Regions from separate parts of the Pseudomonas sp. O230 genome, predicted to be linked through region 4. Evidence: predicted binding sites of a transcription regulator. Region 4 holds the regulator's gene; each other region holds the start of a gene.
The links. Region 4 encodes sigma-54, which starts transcription at its own class of promoters, with help from an activator protein. Its sites were predicted from a motif close to ANTGGCATNNANNTTGCTNT; they were not measured.
Positions count from the first base shown of each region.

Region 1: a site for sigma-54 is predicted at 1,376-1,395, ahead of flgB (flagellar basal body rod protein FlgB). Genes of this name have one in related genera too.
Region 2: a site for sigma-54 is predicted at 1,411-1,430, ahead of ACI77H_RS06255 (flagellar basal body rod protein FlgF). Genes of this name have one in related genera too.
Region 3: a site for sigma-54 is predicted at 1,159-1,178, ahead of glnA (glutamate--ammonia ligase). Genes of this name have one in related genera too.

Region 1 covers NZ_JBJGXN010000006.1:426,846-430,040, reverse strand. The annotation lists gene ACI77H_RS15605 (chemotaxis protein CheV) at 1-203, shown strand, start outside; gene cheR (protein-glutamate O-methyltransferase CheR) at 250-1,077, shown strand; gene flgB (flagellar basal body rod protein FlgB) at 1,438-1,845, shown strand; gene flgC (flagellar basal body rod protein FlgC) at 1,849-2,292, shown strand; gene flgD (flagellar hook assembly protein FlgD) at 2,308-3,030, shown strand; gene flgE (flagellar hook protein FlgE) at 3,062-3,195, shown strand, end outside.
Region 2 covers NZ_JBJGXN010000002.1:632,813-636,007, forward strand. The annotation lists gene flgG (flagellar basal-body rod protein FlgG) at 1-570, opposite strand, end outside; gene ACI77H_RS06255 (flagellar basal body rod protein FlgF) at 616-1,356, opposite strand; gene ACI77H_RS06260 (sigma-54-dependent transcriptional regulator) at 1,693-3,195, opposite strand, start outside.
Region 3 covers NZ_JBJGXN010000008.1:202,339-205,533, forward strand. The annotation lists gene thiI (tRNA uracil 4-sulfurtransferase ThiI) at 1-944, opposite strand, end outside; gene glnA (glutamate--ammonia ligase) at 1,275-2,681, shown strand; gene ACI77H_RS18825 (cupin domain-containing protein) at 2,862-3,195, shown strand, end outside.
Region 4 covers NZ_JBJGXN010000012.1:50,819-54,013, forward strand. The annotation lists gene ptsN (PTS IIA-like nitrogen regulatory protein PtsN) at 1-400, opposite strand, end outside; gene hpf (ribosome hibernation-promoting factor, HPF/YfiA family) at 413-721, opposite strand; gene ACI77H_RS25260 (RNA polymerase factor sigma-54) at 796-2,289, opposite strand; gene lptB (LPS export ABC transporter ATP-binding protein) at 2,474-3,195, opposite strand, start outside.

The DNA of each region.
Region 1 (3,195 bases), on a different contig from region 4:
TGGACGGGTACACCCTGACGGCCGAGATCCGCAACGACCCGCGCATGCAAAAGCTTCATATCATCCTGCATACTTCGTTGTCGGGTGTATTCAATCAGGCGATGGTCAAGAAAGTTGGCGCCGATGACTTCCTGGCCAAATTCCGTCCTGATGACCTGGCATCCCGGTTAGTTGACCGGATCAAAGCAGCAGACATCAGCTAGGGGCCTTCTGCCCCTGGCGGTTAACACGATTTAAGAGGCGGCATCTTTGTCTACGGGTAATTTGGATTTCGAACAGTTCCGGGTCTTCCTGGAAAAAGCCTGTGGCATTTTGCTCGGTGAAAACAAGCAGTACCTGGTCTCGAGCCGTCTCAACAAACTGATGGAACAGCAAGGCATCAAGTCCCTGGGTGAGCTGGTCCAGCGCATCCAGACCCAGCCGCGCAGCGGTTTGCGCGAGTTGGTGGTCGATGCCATGACGACCAACGAAACCTTGTGGTTTCGTGACACCTATCCGTTTGAAGTCTTGAAGAACAAGGTACTGCCCGAAGCGATCAAGGCGGCGCCGGGGCAACGCTTGCGAATCTGGTCGGCGGCCTGCTCGTCGGGTCAGGAACCGTATTCGCTGTCGATGTCCATCGACGAGTTCGAGCGGGTCAACATGGGTCAGTTGAAGATGGGCGTGCAGATCGTTGCCACTGACCTGTCCGGTACCATGCTGACCAACTGCAAGACGGGTGAGTACGACAGCCTGGCCATCGGCCGCGGGTTGTCGCCCGAGCGTCTTCAGCGTTATTTCGACCCGAAAGGGCCGGGGCGCTGGGCAATCAAGGCGCCGATCAAGAGTCGAGTGGAGTTTCGCTCGTTCAACCTGCTGGACAGCTACGCGAGCCTCGGCAAGTTCGATATCGTGTTTTGCCGCAACGTGCTGATCTACTTCTCCGCCGAGGTGAAGAAAGACATCCTGTTGCGCATCCATGGCACGTTGAAACGCGGCGGTTATCTGTTCCTCGGCGCCTCCGAAGCGCTGAACGGTTTGCCGGATCATTACCAGATGGTCCAGTGCAGTCCGGGGATCATTTACCAGGCGAAGTGATGGGTTGGTGGTATCGAAAAACGGGAGTCCTCAGGGGCTCCCGTTTTTTTATGCCTGTGATGATCTCTCGAAATCACCGCACCCGCCGTGGGAGCGGGCTTGCCCGCGATTGCGGTGTTACTCGCAAAGTTGAGGTGACTGACACACCGCCATCGCGGGCAAGCCCGGCTCCCACAGGGAAAGGTATTGCCTTGAAAAAAGCGGCAGAAAAGCGGCAGACGGCGGAAACCCGTTGCCGCTTTTCTGGCATTGCCGCTTTGCCTCTGCCCGCAAAGCCCCGGTTTACGGGCTTTTTTGAATTGGCACGCCGCTTGCTATGTCCATCGTACGAAAAATCAGGTCACCCGAAGGTTTCCCGACATGAGCATCAGCTTCGATAAAGCGCTCGGTATCCACGAACAAGCCCTGGGCTTCCGCGCTCAGCGTGCCGAAGTCCTGGCCAACAACATTGCCAACGCCGACACCCCGAACTACAAGGCTCGGGATCTGGACTTCTCGAAAGTGCTCGCCGAGCAGAACGAGAAAACCAAGAGCGGCTCGTTCGCCTTGAACATGACCAACAACCGTCATATCGAAGCCGAAGGCATGGGCAATGGCGACGAGTCGCTGCTGTATCGCACGCCGATGCAACCGTCGATCGACCAGAACACCGTGGACGCTCAACTGGAACAGTCGAACTACGCGGAAAACGCGATCAACTTCCAGGCCAGCTTCACCCTGCTCAACAGCAAATTCAAAGGGCTGATGTCAGCCCTTCGCGGAGAGTAAGTCATGTCCCTATCCAGTGTTTTCAACATTGCCGGTAGCGGCATGAGTGCGCAAACCACGCGCTTGAACACCGTGGCCTCGAACATCGCTAACGCCGAGACTGTCTCGTCGAGCATCGACCAGACCTACCGTGCGCGTCACCCGGTGTTCGCCACCATGTTCCAGGGCGGGCAGAGCGGCGGCAGCGATTCGTTGTTCCAGAACCAGGAGGCGGCCGGTCAAGGCGTGCAAGTGTTGGGCGTAGTCGAAGACCAGAGCAATCTGGAAGCGCGCTATGAGCCGAACCACCCGGCGGCCGACGCCAAGGGCTACGTCTACTACCCGAACGTCAACGTGGTGGAAGAAATGGCCGACATGATTTCCGCGAGCCGTTCGTTCCAGACCAACGCCGAAATGATGAACACCGCCAAAACAATGATGCAGAAGGTCCTGACCCTCGGTCAGTGATAAGGGGCGACTCAGATGAGTGTTACCGATACCACCAGTGGCCTTAGCCTCAAAGACATCCTGGCCAACTCCTCGATCAAGACCAACACCAGTGCCGACGGCCTGGCGTCCGCCACGAACAGCGCCACCGGCAAAAAGGCTCTGGGCAAGGACGCGTTCCTGCAGTTGCTGGTGACACAACTGAAGAACCAGAACCCGCTGGAGCCACAGGACAACGGCGCGTTCGTTGCCCAGCTGGCGCAATTCAGCAGCCTGGAAGGCATCACTACGCTCAACACTACCGTGAGTGGTCTGGCCAGCAACTACAACTCGTCCCAGGCCTTGCAGGCTTCGTCGCTGGTGGGGCGTTCGGTCATCGCGCCGGGTAGCAAAGCCGTGGTCGATACCACCAAGAGCTTCACCGGGACCATCGCGGTGCCTGCATCGGTGGACCCGGTGAAAGTCAGCATCACCGATGCCGACGGCAAGGTCATCCGTACCATCAACCTGGGCAGCCAGAAAGCCGGCACCGCCAGCTTCATCTGGGACGGCAAGAACGATGCCGGCGAAGTGGCCAAGGCGGGCACGTATACCTTCGGCGCCACCGCAACTTACGACGGCAAGGCAACCTCGCTGGTGACGTACCTGCCGGCAACGGTCAACAGCGTCACCATCAGCCAGACCGGCGGTGAGTTGATGCTTAACCTTGCCGGGCTGGGCAGCATTGCCCTGTCCAAAGTACAAACCATTGGTATGTAGAGCCGACTAACACGGCACAAAGGAGTGGAATATGTCTTTCAATATCGGCCTTAGCGGTCTCTATGCAGCCAACAAGCAACTGGACGTGACCGGCAACAACATCGCCAACGTCGCGACCACCGGTTTCAAATCGTCCCGTGCGGAATTCTCGGACGTTTACTCGGC
Region 2 (3,195 bases), on a different contig from region 4:
GTTGTTACCCACCGCTTGCAGGCCAGCCGGGTTGATGAAGTCGGCGGTTTGCAGGTTGCCGATCACCTGGGACGCCGGGTTACCGGCAATGGTGATGGACACGGTGCCGTCACGACCGACCGTGAAGGTCTGCGCGTCGTTCGGGATAACAATGGCCGGTTCCAGGGCGAAGCCGCTGGCGTTAACGATCTGGCCGTTGGAATCGAGGTGGAACGTACCGTCACGGGTGTAGGATGTGGTGCCGTCCGGCTGCAGAATCTGGAAGAAGCCGCGACCGTCAATGGCCATGTCCAACGGCTGCTCGGTGGTTTGCAGACTGCCGGCGGTGAAGTTCTTCTGGGTGCCGACAATGCGTACACCGGTACCCACCTGCAGACCCGACGGCAGTTCGCTGTCCTGGGTCGACTGGGCGCCAGGCTGGCGTTTGATCTGGTACAGCAGGTCCTGGAACTCGGCGCGATCACGTTTAAAACCCGTGGTCGAAACGTTTGCCAGGTTGTTGGAAATGGTCGTCAGGTTGGTGTCCTGGGCGGACAGACCTGTTTTGGCAACCCATAGAGCCGGAAGCATTCGATTCTCCTCGTGCGCCTGTTTTACGGCGCGACGTTCTGATAATTAGCTGATCTGCAAGACCCGAGCCATGGCCTGGTCATCGTCTTTGGCGGTGTTCATCATCTTGATGTGCAGCTCGAACTGCTTGGCCAGCGCCAGTACCGAGGTCATCTCTTCCACGGCATTGACGTTGCTCGACTCAAGGAACCCGGACACCAGTTTGACGTTGGCATCGGCTTGTGCCGGCTTGCCGTCCTTGGTGTGGATCGAACCGTCCAGGCCTTTGGTCATGTTCTTGAAGTCGGGGTTGACCAGCTTGATGCGGTCGACTTCGGCCATCACGCGCGGGCCTTCGCCCATCGCACGAATGCTGACGGTGCCGTCTTCACCCACTTCGATTTGCTGCTCGGGCGGCACGGAAATCGGCCCGCCATTGCCCATCACCGGCATACCGTTGCCGGCCCGCAGCACGCCCAGCGCGTCAACGTTCAGGCTGCCGGTGCGCACGTAGCTCTCACCGCCATCCGGGTTCTGCACCGCGATCCAGCCGTTGCCCTGCACCGCGACGTCGAGGTCGCGACCGGTTTGCACCAGGGAGCCCGCGGAGAAGTCGGTGGCCGGACGCTCGGACATCGCAAACGCACGCGCCGGAAAGCTGTCACCGAACACCGGCATCGAACGCGCCTGTTCCAGGTCTTTCTGGAAGCCGTTGGTGGAGATGTTCGCCAGGTTGTTCGCATGAGCCTTCTGCGCCAGTGCATTCTGGCTGGCGCCGGTCATTGCCACATAAAGGTACTTGTCCACACTCTTTCCTCTGCATGCCGGACGTTTGCCGCCCACCGCTGTACTGCTGAGCGATAAGCAATTTGCAGACCAACTTTTTTCTGGCGGCGCGAGGCCCGGCAAACAAAGGACTTGGGGGTTTCAGAGGGGAATGAGGGAATGTGTCAAAGACGAAAAACCGGCGGTGTTATGCCGTTATGTGGCAAGGCACGGCCTCTTCACTGACAGGGCTGACGCATTCGCGGGCAAGCCCGCTCCCACAGGGTTGTTGGTAGCTCACAGATTGAGTGACCACTGAAGATCCTGTGGGGGCGGGCTTGCCCGCGATGGGGCCGTCGAAGGCAGCACAGTTACTGGCTAAGACTCAGTCTTGCCGACTTCATACTCACGCAATTTGTTGGCAATGGTCGTATGCGAAACCCCCAACCGCTTGCCCAATTGCCGACTGCTCGGATGCTCGGAATACAGTCGCTCCAGCACCGCTTTTTCAAAGCGCCCGACAATCGCATCCAGCCCGCCCTCGAGTGAAAAATCGCCAAGCGGCTGACGCACGCCATAGTCGGGCAGTCGAATATGTTCAGCCTTGACCGTCCCGCCCTCGCACAACGAAACCGCCTGGAACAACACGTTTTCCAACTGCCGGACGTTCCCCGGCCAATGGTAGTGACTGAGCCGGTCCATGGCCGCCGGCGCCAGTTTTGGTAGCGGACAACCAATCTGCCGACTGGCCTGATCAAGGAAATGCTCCACCAGCGGCGTCAAACCATCCAGGCATTCACGCAGTGGCGGAATGTGCAGCGAAAGCACATTCAAGCGGTGATACAAATCCTGGCGAAACTCACCACGAGCGCAGAGTTCCGACAGGTCGACCTGCGTGGCACAGATCACTCGCACATCGAGATAAACCTCTTCATCACTGCCTACACGACGAAAGCAACCGTCCTGCAGGAAGCGCAGCAGTTTCACCTGTAGCCGCGGGCTCATTTCTCCCACGCCGTCGAGAAACAGCGTACCGCCCGCCGTCAGCTCCAGCAGCCCGAGCTTGCCCTCGGCCCGCGCCCCTTCAAACGCACCCGGGCCGTAGCCAAACAATTCGGTCTCAGCCATCGACTCTGGCAGGCCGGCGCAATTGAGCGCCATCAGCGGCGACTGCCCCCGCGGGCTGGCCAGGTGGCAGGCCCGCGCCAACAATTCCTTGCCGGTGCCGGTTTCGCCTTCTATCAATAGCGGCGCATCCAGCGGCGCCATGCGCCGGGCTTCACGCACCACCGCAGCCATGACTTTCGAGCTCTGGAAGATGCTGTCGAACCCGCGCAATTCCTGTTTGCGCACGTTGTAGATGCGCTCCCCCACCCGATCAGCGCGGTGCAGCGTCAACACCGCACCGGCCATCGCTTCGCTGTCGTCATGCTCCGATTGCAGCGGCGCGATATCGGCGAGAAACACGTCGCCCTTGACCTTGACCCGCAGCCCGTTGATCCGCGATTTGTTGGCGCGCACCAGCTCCGGCAAATCGAAATCCTCGGCATAACGCGACAAGGGAATGCCCGGCACCTCGTCGACACGCACGCCGAGCAACTGTGCCGCTGCGCGGTTGGCCGCGACAATCGAGCCGCCCATGTCGATCGACAACACCGGAAACTCCAGGGCGCCGAGCAAGGCATTGAGCTCCATGTGCCGACGCTCACTGGGCATCAGCCCTACACGCTTGACGCCGAAGACCCCGGCAATCGACTCGAATTTCGGACGCAGCGCCTGGAACTGAATGTTGATCAGGTTTGGGCAATGCAGGTAGATCGCGTTGCCATGCTCGCCACCCACTTCACCGCGAGCGACGTTGATTCCGTACTCGACCAGCAA
Region 3 (3,195 bases), on a different contig from region 4:
AAGACCAGCTTGTCGGTCACGCAGTCGATCACGGACAGGTTCGGCAAGGTCTGGCTCGACACCTGGGAAATCGCTTCACCGGTGACCAGCGCTTCGATGTCCAGCCGATCGGCAATACGGGAAGCAGCGCGCAACATCATACGCTTCAAAACTACGCCCATATGACTGTTATCGACTTTCCCGAGAATTTCTCCCAGTACTTCCTCGAACGGCACACTGACAAATAACACGCGTTGGGAGCTGCCGTACTTCTTCCAGATGAAGTGCGCGACTTCCATGACGCCCAGTTCATGGGCCCGTCCGCCCAGATTGAAGAAGCAGAAATGGCTCATCAGGCCACGGCGCATGATCTGGTAGGCCGCAACGGTGGAATCGAAGCCGCCAGACATCAGCACAAGCGTCTGTTCCAGGGCTCCCAGCGGATATCCGCCGATGCTGTTGTGCTGGCTGTGGATCACGAACAACCGTTTGTCGCGAATTTCGATGCGAACTTCGATTTGCGGCTCTTTCAGGGAAATACCCGCGGCGCCGCACTGACGACGCAGTTGGCTGCCGACGTATTTCTCGACGTCCATCGAACTGAATTCATGCTTGCCGGCGCGTTTGCAGCGCACCGAAAAAATCTTCCCGGCCAGCGAATCACCGAAATGCAGCTTGCACTTGGCAACGATGTCGTCGAAATCACCCAGCGGGTATTCGTCGACCTGCAGGAAATGCGCGATGCCCGGCATGCAGCTCAGGCGCTCGGTGATCTCCTTCAGTACCTTGGGCTCGCTGACGCGGGTTTCAAGCTCGAGATTGTCCCACACACCGTTCACCACCACGGCCGGGTCCAGGTCACGGAGCACGGCGCGAATGTTTTTGGCCAACTGGCGGATGAAACGCATCCGTACCGGGCGGCTCTTGATGGTGATCTCGGGGAAGACTTTTACGATTAGTTTCATGAAAACAGCGCGCGCTGGGCCAGCCGAAAAAGGGGGGCGCGGATTATAGCGGAAATTGCTCAAGGTTTAACCAGTTAATGTGCAGAAGGTTTTGCTCGCACCAAAACAGGTCATTTATCGATTTGCGCGCCACATTGTAGGGCGGGATTTTCTCCGTTATCGGGCTTTGCACCTTTATAAGCGTGATATTGGGGCAAAAAACCCATGGTGGGGCACTGGCATGCAATTTGCTCCCTTGTGAGGCAGGTTGCCTTGGCAGAGTATTCGCGCCGGCATCACCCACATTCTAAGGGCATCCACTACTAAGCCCGAAGCCACCCGGAGGACACTATGTCGAAGTCGGTTCAACTCATCAAAGATCATGACGTCAAGTGGATTGATCTGCGCTTCACGGACACCAAAGGCACTCAGCACCACGTGACCATGCCGGCTCGCGACGCGCTGGATGACGCTTTCTTCGAAGAAGGCAAAATGTTCGACGGTTCCTCCATCGCTGGCTGGAAAGGCATCGAAGCCTCCGACATGATCCTGATGCCGGACGACAGCACTGCCGTTCTCGACCCGTTCACCGAAGAGCCGACCCTGATCCTGGTTTGCGACGTGATCGAGCCTTCGACCATGCAAGGCTACGACCGTGACCCACGTGCGATCGCCAAGCGTGCCGAGGAATACCTGAAGTCGACCGGTATCGGCGATACCGTATTCGTTGGCCCGGAGCCAGAATTCTTCATCTTCGACGAAGTGAAGTTCAAGTCCGACATCTCCGGCTCGATGTTCAAAATCTTCTCCGAACAAGGTTCGTGGATGTCCGACCAGGACGTGGAAGGCGGCAACCGTGGCCACCGTCCAGGCGTCAAAGGCGGCTACTTCCCTGTTCCGCCGTTCGACCATGACCACGAAATCCGTACCTCCATGTGCAACGCCATGGAAGAAATGGGCCTGGTCATCGAAGTTCACCACCACGAAGTGGCAACTGCCGGCCAGAACGAAATCGGTGTGAAGTTCAACACCCTGGTGGCCAAGGCTGACGAAGTTCAGACCCTGAAGTACTGCGTACACAACGTTGCTGACGCATACGGCCGCACCGCGACCTTCATGCCTAAGCCTCTGTACGGCGACAACGGCTCGGGTATGCACGTTCACCTGTCCATCGCCAAAGATGGCAAGAACACCTTCGCTGGCGAAGGCTATGCCGGCCTGTCCGACACCGCTCTGTACTTCATCGGCGGCATCATCAAGCACGGTAAGGCCCTGAACGGCTTCACCAACCCGTCGACCAACTCCTACAAGCGTCTGGTCCCAGGTTTTGAAGCACCGGTAATGCTGGCCTACTCGGCTCGCAACCGTTCCGCTTCGATCCGTATTCCTTACGTGTCCAGCCCGCGCGCTCGCCGTATCGAAGCCCGCTTCCCGGATCCAGCAGCCAACCCGTACCTGGCCTTCGCTGCCCTGGTAATGGCTGGCCTGGACGGCATCCAGAACAAGATCCACCCTGGCGACGCAGCCGACAAAAACCTGTACGACCTGCCGCCTGAAGAGGCGAAAGAGATCCCACAAGTTTGCGGCAGCCTGAAAGAGGCCCTGGAAGAGCTGGACAAAGGTCGTGCGTTCCTGACCAAAGGCGGCGTGTTCTCCGATGACTTCATCGACGCCTACATCGCTCTGAAAAGCGAAGAAGAAATCAAGGTACGTACCTTCGTACACCCACTGGAATACGAGCTGTACTACAGCTGCTGATCCAGTAGCGCCAGCACACGCGGCGTAACAAAAGAGGCCTCCTTCGGGAGGCCTTTTTTGTGGGCGATTTCTGACAAGAGACGCCTCAATCTCCTAGGGCATTCACAGCATCGTCCGGCATAAACCCTTTTGAGTTGCTCGTAGCCTGTTCCGACTTGCCCGCTCTCAAAGGATTGAACAATGAAAACCTGCCCGCTTACCCCCCTGCTTGCAGCACTTGCGGCCTTGGCCATGACTGCCTTGCAAGGCTGCGACAGCGCATCACCGACAATGAAGGTAGAACGTAAAATCCTGCTGCAGACCAGCACATCCTGGGACAGCACGCCCTACGATCGCTACCCCGACAGCGCGCCCGAGCTGTCACTGCTCAAACTCAAGATACCCGCCAATACCGAACTCGACTGGCACACTCATGCCATCCCCAACGCGGCCTACATCCTCGCCGGCGAACTGACGGTCGAAAGCAGGGACAGCGGCGAGATCCGACGCTTCAAGCAAGGCGAGGCGCTGGCTG
Region 4 (3,195 bases):
GGCGATCACGGACTTCCTTGCGATCGAGCATGCTGGCGATCTGGCGGAGCAATTCAAGGTGCGCATCGGTAGCGGCTTCCGGGACCAGCAGAACGAACAGCAGGTCAACCGGAGCACCGTCGATGGCGTCGAAATCGATGGGGGCGTCCAGGTGCATCAAGGCACTGATGGGCGAGTTACAGCCTTTGAGACGGCAGTGAGGAATGGCGATGCCGTTGCCAAAACCGGTCGAACCGAGTTTTTCACGGGCAATCAAAGCCTCGAAGACAACTTGCATCTCCAGATCCGGCACTTCCCGGGCGATCAGGTTGGCAATTTGCTCGAGGGCTTTCTTTTTGCTGCCGCCCGGCACGTTCACGATGGAACGGCCGGGGGTCAGGATGCTTTCAAGTCGGATCATGGGTTGGGAGTGTTAACGACCGGTCGCGCCCTGGAGGAGGCTTTGGGTCTTTTCCTTATGCTTTTTGAGTTGTTTATCCAGCTTGTCGGTCAATGCGTCGATCGCCGCGTACATATCGGTATGCTCCGCGTTTGCGACCACTTCATTGCCGGGAATATGCAGCGTGGCTTCGATTTTCTGCTTCAGCTTTTCGACCGTCATCGTGACCTGCACGTTGGTGATCTTGTCGAAATGCCTCTCTAACCGTTCGAGTTTTTCGCCGATGTAGGTGCGAAGAGGTTCGGTCACTTCCAGTTGGTGTCCACTGATGTTGACTTGCATACAGCTTCTCCTTCGTTGCCAGTGCATAAAGCGGTAGACCAGATGATCTACCACTGGAACGCTGTGGCGTGGCTCTACATCAACCGCTTGCGTTCGCTCGAAGGCGCGATCCCGAGGGATTCGCGGTACTTGGCGACGGTGCGGCGAGCCACCTGAATGCCTTGTGCCTCCAGTAAACCAGCGATCTTGCTGTCACTCAACGGCTTTTTCTGATTTTCCGCAGCAACCAGTTTTTTGATGATCGCGCGGATTGCCGTGGACGAGCATTCGCCGCCTTCGGAGGTGCTGACGTGGCTAGAGAAAAAGTATTTCAACTCATATATGCCCCGAGGGGTATGCATGAATTTTTGCGTGGTCACCCGCGAAATCGTCGATTCGTGCATGCCCACCGCTTCGGCGATGTCATGCAGGACCAGCGGTTTCATCGCTTCGTCGCCATATTCCAGAAAACCGCGCTGATGCTCGACGATCTGGGTGGCAACTTTCATCAGGGTTTCGTTACGGCTTTGCAGGCTCTTGATGAACCAGCGGGCCTCTTGCAACTGATTGCGCATGAAGGTGTTGTCGGCGCTGGTGTCGGCGCGGCGCACGAAACCGGCGTATTGGGCGTTGACCCGCAGCCGTGGCACCGACTCCTGATTCAGCTCGACCAGCCAGCGCTCATTGTCTTTGCGCACGATCACGTCGGGTACGACGTACTCGGCTTCACTGGACTCGATCTGCGAGCCAGGGCGCGGGTTGAGGCTCTGAACCAGCTCGATCACCTGGCGCAGTTCGTCTTCCTTGAGCTTCATGCGGCGCATCAACTGGCTGTAGTCGCGGCTGCCGAGCAGGTCAATGTAATCGGTGACCAGGCGCTTGGCCTCGGCCAGCCAAGGTGTCTTGGCAGGCAGTTGGCGCAATTGCAGCAGCAGGCATTCACCCAGGTTGCGCGCGCCGATGCCGGCCGGTTCAAATTGCTGGATGCGGTGCAGGACGGCTTCGATTTCGTCCAGCTCGATGTCGAGTTCCGGATCGAAGGCTTCGAGGATTTCCTCGAGAGTTTCGTCCAGGTAGCCCTGATTGTTGATGCAATCGATCAGGGTCACGGCGATCAGGCGATCGGTGTCGGACATCGGCGCCAGGTTCAGTTGCCACAACAGATGGCTTTGCAGGCTTTCACCGGCGGATGTACGGGTAGTGAAATCCCACTCGTCGTCATCGTTGCTCGGCAGGCTGCTAGCGCTGGTCTGGTAGACATCTTCCCATGCGGTGTCGACGGGCAGTTCGTTGGGAATGCGCTCGTTCCAGTCACCTTCCTCGAGGTTGTCCACCGTCGGGGCGGTTTCCTGATAAGAGGGTTCTGAGACGTCGGCGTTAGGTTGCTGTTCGGCTTTGTCGGCCAAGGGGTCGGCGTTATCGAAGTCGTCGCCTTCTTCCTGGCGTTCGAGCATCGGATTGGACTCCAGGGCCTCCTGGATTTCCTGTTGCAGGTCCAGGGTCGACAATTGGAGCAGGCGGATGGCCTGTTGCAGCTGCGGTGTCATCGTCAGCTGCTGGCCCATTCTCAAGACTAGCGATGGTTTCATGGCAGGGGCTAAACACCTTATTCGCCGGCGCACATGCGCCATCCACTACAGGGCGCCGAAGCGCCAAACATAAGCAAATTATATGCCCGAAACCGTAGCGTTTGCCTAGAGCGCTGTAACAATAAAAAAGTATTGATTTTTTATCGAGACAAGCGCTCGGGCAACCAGCCAGACACCTCAGTGCTTACAGGCGGAACTCATGGCCCAGATAGACTTCTTTCACGAGGTCGTTGGCCAGGATGGTAGCCGAATCACCTTCGGCGATCAGTTGGCCATCGTTGACGATGTAGGCCGTTTCGCAGATATCCAGGGTTTCACGGACGTTGTGGTCAGTGATCAGCACGCCAATGCCCTTGGCCTTGAGGTGGTAGATGATCTGTTTGATGTCGCCCACCGAAATCGGGTCCACGCCGGCGAACGGTTCGTCGAGGAGGATGAATTTCGGGTTGGTTGCCAGTGCGCGGGCGATTTCCACACGACGGCGTTCGCCACCGGAGAGGCTCATGCCGAGGTTGTCGCGGATGTGGGTGATGTGAAATTCCTGCAGCAGGCTTTCCAGTTCCTTTCGACGACCGGCCTTGTCGAGTTCCTTGCGGGTCTCGAGGATTGCCATGATGTTATCGGCGACCGAGAGTTTGCGGAAGATCGATGCTTCTTGCGGAAGATAGCCGATACCGGCCTTCGCGCGACCGTGCATCGGCTGGTGGCTGACGTCCAGATCATCGATCAGGACGCGGCCCTGATCGGCCTGAACCAGGCCGACAATCATGTAGAAGCAGGTGGTTTTACCGGCGCCGTTAGGGCCAAGCAGGCCGACGATCTGACCGCTGTCGATGGACAGGCTGACGTCGCGCACGACCTGACGGCTCTTGTAGCTCTTGGCCAGATGCTGAGCTTTCAGAGTTG